2 regions of the Robertmurraya sp. GLU-23 genome follow, and region 1 is predicted to be linked to the other one. Evidence: riboswitches for the same ligand, from Rfam matches in the RefSeq annotation. Region 1 holds a riboswitch; the other holds the start of a gene.
The links. Region 1 has a riboswitch for cobalamin ahead of ACVBAX_RS22000 (helical backbone metal receptor). Riboswitches for the same ligand answer to the same signal wherever they lie in the genome.
Positions count from the first base shown of each region.

Region 1 (3,179 bases):
ATTAAGATAGCTGATCCTATAAGGAAGAATGGGAGAATAATTTTTATGTATACCCACCCTCTCATGGAAACGCTTCCTAGTAGCCAACCAATAATTTGACGCAACTCCTCACCTGTTAAGGCAATCATTAATGAGATAAGGGCACCGAGAAAGGAACTAAAAATGATTCCTGTTAAGATAATCGTCTCCACCCGCATCGATCGCTCTATTTTTTGTGCAAAACCTAAAACGAGGAAAATAGTGATAAAAGAGAACAAAATACTGAGAACAGGAAGGGTAAATGCCCCAATGACTGGAAGGGACAGTTGAAAAAACAATGTAACAACTGCTCCAACTGAAGCACCCGAGGAAACTCCTAATGTATAAGGGTCTGCCAGTGGATTTCTGAGTAAACCTTGAAAGGCAGCTCCAGCAATAGCTAGAGCCGCTCCAACAAGTCCTGCTAAGATGACTCTTGGCAGGCGAATATTCGAAACAATGTTGACATGCATTTGGTCAATTCCATCTAGTGAAACAAACGGAAAAAGTTGTGAAAGTAATATTTGAATCGTACTTAAAACTGGAACTTTCACGGTTCCTAGTGAGATGCCTAGTACTATAGCCAATAGGAGAAACGAGGCACCCATTAAGTAGGCTGCTATTCGATTAGTTATTAAATACTTCCGGATATACGGCTTTTGCAAGTTCCTCTACCCCTTCAACGAGCCTTGGCCCTGGTCGTGTGACAAGATCGGAATGAACATCTACAACCTGCTTATTTTTCACGGCAGTCACATCCGTCCAGCCTTCTCTAGAAGTTACTTGACCTACAGGATCTTCTGAATAGTAGCCGTACGTAGTGATGATCACGTCTGGATTTCTCTCAACAATCGATTCTTGGTCGATGCTCGCCCAGCCATCTAGATCTCCTGCTGCATTTTCTGCATTGATCACTTGAAGCATAATATCCATGAACGTGTTTTTCCCTGGTGTGTAAATGTCTGGTGCTGGTGAAACTTCTACAAATACATTTTTCTTTTCAGTAACAGTTGCCGCTTTTTCCTTAATTTCTTCAAGCTTGGTTTTCATATCAGTTGTTAATGCTTCTGCTTCTTCTGTTGTTCCGGTCATTTGTCCGATGAGGTTAATGGTTTCGTACACTTCCTCAAAATTCACTGCGTCGTTCACAACAAACACGGTGATTCCAGCATCTTTTAATTGAGTAAGCCCCGCTTCTGCAGATAAAGCGGAAGATTCATGTGCTAAGACGATATCAGGATTTAATGAAACAATTTTTTCCACATTAAATTCCATGCCGCCGACTTTTTCAACTTTAGCCGTTTCTTCTGGGTAGTTGTCATAATCAGAGAGACCAACTACTTTCTCACCTAGACCTAACTCATACACGATTTCTGTGTTACTTGGAATTAATGAAACAATGGTCTTTGGCTCTTCTTCTATTACCACTTTATTGTCTAAAGCATCTGTAAGTGTAAGTGGGAAGGCGGCTTGTTGTTCACTTTGTTCCGTTTGACCTTCTGTGTTTTGGTTTTCTTCTGTGTTTTCAGTTGTGCTCCCACAACCAGCAAGAATTCCTAGTGATAGTACGAGTAATGCAAATAGTGCGTAAAATTTTTGACGCATGTTCTTTCCCCCTGTGATATGTACAAAATAAAAAGCATCTTCCTACAGAGGCAGGAAGATGCTGGTATGATAGACGTTTTACACTAATTGGAAATAAAATAATAGGTAACAGTCTGCCACACCACTCCTATCCTCGTAGGAAATTCGGTGCATAGCAATAGGCGAGTCTCCTGGCTTATGGTCATTGCTTGCTGCAACCTTCCCATACGTTCACGTACAGTGGCATTACTTGCAGCTTGCTCCCATTTACAGTGGCGGGACCGCGTTGGAATTTCACCAACTTCCTTTTTAAGTCTTCAGTTATGAAGACACCTACTACTAGTCGAATTATGAAATTTTCTGCTACGTCTGATTATACACCAACAAAACCCCAAAAACGCAACCCCTTTTTAACAAAAAGGTGACAGACACCCTTCGTGGACAAAATGGCCAAAATGTCCACGGAGGGTGTCTGTCACCGCTCGTGGACACTTGGGGTTGTTTTGTCCGTCTGGGGTGGACAGTAACTTCTTATTGTGAAGAGGTTTTGCTTAGCATAATATGGAATATATACAACAGAGCGCGGAGGTCATGTTCTATGGTAGTAGTGGTTTATTTCTTCGTTTCCTACTTTATTGGATGCATCATGTTTGGATACATTATTGGAAGACTGTTTGGAAAGATTGATATTCGGGAGGTAGGTAGTGGAAACGTAGGTGCTCGTAATATCGGGCGAAGTTTAAATAAGACGGCCTTTGTCGCTACCTTTTTAGGAGACGCGTCTAAAGGAGCGGCGGTTATCCTTCTTGGCAGAATGCTAGGCTTTTCAGAGGAGATTCAATTAGTTGGATTCCTATTGGTGCTTATAGGACATATTTGGCCCATCACCCTTTCCTTTAAGGGAGGAAAAGGGATCTCTAGTTTTCTCGGAGGAATCATTGCTTTTGAACCGACCGTAACCATTGTCATTCTCGTAAGCTTCGGCCTCACATATCCCTTGTTCCGCAGCTTTACTATGTCTGGTCTACTAAGCCTATGCATTCTTCCGATCTATTTCTTTATTGAAACTTATACATACACATCCGTCGGAATAATCGTACTCACAATAATCACGATTCTTTTTGCTCATCGAACAAATATAAAGGCTCTTTTCTAAAACATTGTTGCTATACACTTTGTCAGAATTAAACTATATGTTTCAGCAGCCAATCAGGATTTTATCCTCCTTAGAAAAGAGCTACTCTCCAAATAGACCAATAAACTCAGCGTTATGCGGGGAAAAATCCGGCTTCTGGGATTTTTCCAAAACAACAAACTTTACGAAAACAGCCAATATAAAAGAAAGAGTATAGGGGGAAACCAAATGGGCTTGCTTTTTAAGATTGCAAGAAGCGAAGAAGAAATGGAGCAAATACACAAACTAAATTATCGTACCTTTGTCGAAGAGATCCCACAACATCCAAAGTCTGATACAGAGAGAAGAGTTGACCCTTTTCACGCTGAAAATACGTACCTTATTTGCTTAAAGAATAAACAACTCATTGGAATGATTGCAGTTCGAGACAAGCGACCTTTTT
Region 1 covers NZ_JBRKCV010000020.1:30,281-33,459, forward strand. The annotation lists gene ACVBAX_RS21995 (FecCD family ABC transporter permease) at 1-683, opposite strand, end outside; gene ACVBAX_RS22000 (helical backbone metal receptor) at 646-1,623, opposite strand; cobalamin riboswitch at 1,767-1,954, opposite strand; gene ACVBAX_RS22005 (glycerol-3-phosphate acyltransferase) at 2,201-2,758, shown strand; gene ACVBAX_RS22010 (aminotransferase class V-fold PLP-dependent enzyme) at 2,966-3,179, shown strand, end outside.

Region 2 (3,179 bases), on a different contig from region 1:
TCCATGGCTGTTTTCTCAGCAAAACTGCTTTTTCCACTTCTAACACCACCACTGATAAAAATCAGCTGTCCAGCTTCCGCCATTCCTTCATCACCTCTAATAACCTTTCATGCTCGGTCGGCCCCTTAATTGCCAGTCGCAGGCATTTTCCGTCTAGTCCAGGAAAATTCATTGTATGCCGTGGAATTATCCCCTTTTTCATTAAAAAAAGGAAAAAGGGAAATTGATCGCGGATTTTGTCATCTTTTAATAAATAAAAGTTTACGTATGAAGGGGAGTAAAAAAACTCATTTTCACGATAAAAAGACATAAGCCTTTCCCGTTCATTTTTTATTAGATGAATGGTTTGTTTTACATAGTCTTCTTCTGACAAACACCATTCCCCCACCTTCATGGCTATCGCATTAACACTCCAGTGCGGTTTATTAGACCTAAGCTTTGAAAGCATTGCTTCATTTGCAATGATGTACCCAAGTCGTATCCCTGGAATGCTGAACATTTTTGTCATCGAACGAAGAATGATCATGTTCTCGCAGGATTGAAGGCAGGAAACGGTTGATTCGTACTCTGACACAAAGTCGTAAAAGGCTTCATCGACAATAAGCATGGTTTCATATTTAGCACATTCACGGGCAAGAATCTCAATCGTTAGTTTCGGAAAAAACATTCCCGTTGGATTGTTTGGATTGCACAGAAATACAGCGTCTACTTCACGTAAGTTCACTAGTAATTCATCTAAACGTAATTCCCAGCTGTCAACATCCATCAGGTGATAGCGTACTTCACATTGATTCACTCGGCATGCTTCTTCGTATTCGGAAAAGGCTGGTTGTACGATAAGCGCTTTTTTACCAGAGAGCAGTCGTCCGACCAAAGAAATAAGCTCCGCCCCTCCGTTCCCCACTAAGATTTGCTCTTTTCTTACGCTTTCTTTCTTTGCAAGCAAACCTGTGAGCCTTTCTGCCGTTGGATCGGGATAATCAGATACAAGCGAGTACAGCTCATTCCACCTGTCTTTTACTATGGCTGGTGGGCCGAGCGGGTTAATATTGGCACTAAAATCAATCACTGATTCAGGCATGTCAAGATGAAGTGCTTTATATAAAAATTGTGGATTAGATCCGTGCGTAGGCCACTTCAACGATCATCCCTCCAATCCATAATAAAAGTAAAAATGTGAGTACTGTTCGAGTTAAAATACCATTGGTTTGTAAAATATGCTCTCCAGTAACAGGAAAATAGGGTTCTCCCATTTTGGCTCGATCGGAGCGAATGCCTTTGTAAAAGTTGATGCCTCCAAGCTGAATCCCAAGTAAGGCAGCTACGGCTGCTTCTCCCCATCCACTGTTTGGACTCGGATGTTTTTTGGCATCACGGAGAACAATTTTAGCTGACTCTTTAACAGTCGATTGAACTGGCTTATTACTGAACAACATGCAGATAGAGGTTAGGCGACTTGGAATCAGATTTAACCAATCATCAAGCTTTGCCGATGCCCAGCCAAACTCCATATATTTTTCATTTTTATAACCAACCATGGAATCACAAGTATTCACTGCCCGGTATAACATCGCAAAGGGCGCCCCACCGAGTAACGCCCAAAAAAGTGGAGCTGTTACTCCGTCACTTGTGTTTTCTGCGACCGTTTCAATTGTCGCGCGAACCACACCCTGTTCATCAAGTTGATCCGTGTCACGACCAACGATATACGATAGCTTGTGACGAGCTTCCACTAGATCTCCCTTTTTTAACGGACCATACACCGTCATCGCTGCTTCCTTTAAGCTTTTTTGTGCAATCGTCGTCCAAATGATCACCGCTTCAACCATAATTCCGACCATAAAATGAACTTGATAAGCTAACATCGTAATTAGGATCGTAATCCCCACGACGAGCAAGAGAAGCGTAACTACCATAGCGATTCCGTTCCATTTTTTCCGCGTTCCTTTATTCCACTTTTTCTCGAGCTTATAAATCAGTGTTCCGATCCACTTCACCGGATGTGGCCAATCGATGGGATCACCGAGAAGTAAATCAATAAAATAAGCAATCGTCATTGCGAATAAATGTTGAAGAAACATGATAAACCCTCCTTCATAAATATTTAACAAGTTGGACAGTTTCCACCCGAAGAAAGCCTTAGTTGCGTAGCAACACCAGCTTACGGAGGATGAAACTGGCCCACTTTTGCATAAAAAAACATCTCCACATAGAAATGGAGATGTTGGAATAAGCTTCTTCCTTATGTAAGAAACCGACCACACCACCTATCCTCGTAGGTACACGGTGTCAAGAGATAGTCAGGTTTCCTGGCTCATGGTCATTGCTTTCTGTACCTTCCCATGCATTTCTTTATTGCACAGTGGTTTTTACAGTATGCTCCCATATACAGTGGCGGGACCGCGTTGGACTTTCACCAACTTCCCTAGACTTCTAAAAAAGAAGTACGCCTATTCTTGCACAATATATATTTTTCATATTCTAATACTAATCTTGTAAACAGGGAATGACAAGGTAATCTATTACATTAATTTAATTGTTGTAACAAATGAATAAAAAGCCAGTGTATGATAGAAATTTCTTTCTACCATACTCTGACTTTTCTATCCTTTTTGCTTGGCAATAACGACGAGTCGCTGCTTGCTTGAGTACCTTGGGTGACAGGTGATGAGCGTAACAAGTGACTCGTCCGGTGTTGCAGAAAGAACACTAAGATCGGAGGGTTCAATGATTTTTTGTTCGATCACCTCATACTCAAACTGAATAGATGAGGAGGTGATTGAAAATGTATCCCCTTCTTTTAGCTTATCAAGCTCACTAAAGAACTCTCCAGTGACAAACGAGCGATGTCCAAGGATTACACTGTTTTCCCCCTCTACCCCAACTCGTCCCGTTCCTTCTAGATGAGTGACAGCAACCCGGAGATTATCCTTTGTTGCCCCTTCTAGTACGGGAATATCGAGTGAAAGCTTTGGAATAACGAGCCTCATGTCGTTCAACACACTCTTTTGATTAGTTACAACACCAGAAGGCAAAAGTGCCTCCGCTGTGTCGATTGTTTCGGAAAGTATCTTTTTCTCAAGATAGAACTGGTATCCATGCTGCAAACCTACGTAAGCTAAAACAAATACCCCTGATGCTAACAGTACATTTCCGATCCATTTTCTCAACTTTTATAC
Region 2 covers NZ_JBRKCV010000013.1:88,273-91,451, forward strand. The annotation lists gene ACVBAX_RS18435 (bifunctional adenosylcobinamide kinase/adenosylcobinamide-phosphate guanylyltransferase) at 1-83, opposite strand, end outside; gene cobD (threonine-phosphate decarboxylase CobD) at 62-1,141, opposite strand; gene cbiB (adenosylcobinamide-phosphate synthase CbiB) at 1,116-2,081, opposite strand; cobalamin riboswitch at 2,283-2,469, opposite strand; gene ACVBAX_RS18450 (class D sortase) at 2,604-3,170, opposite strand; gene ACVBAX_RS18455 (Ig-like domain-containing protein) at 3,174-3,179, opposite strand, start outside.
Region 2: linked by a shared signal. The riboswitch ahead of cbiB (adenosylcobinamide-phosphate synthase CbiB) and the one ahead of ACVBAX_RS22000 (helical backbone metal receptor) in region 1 are both predicted to bind cobalamin.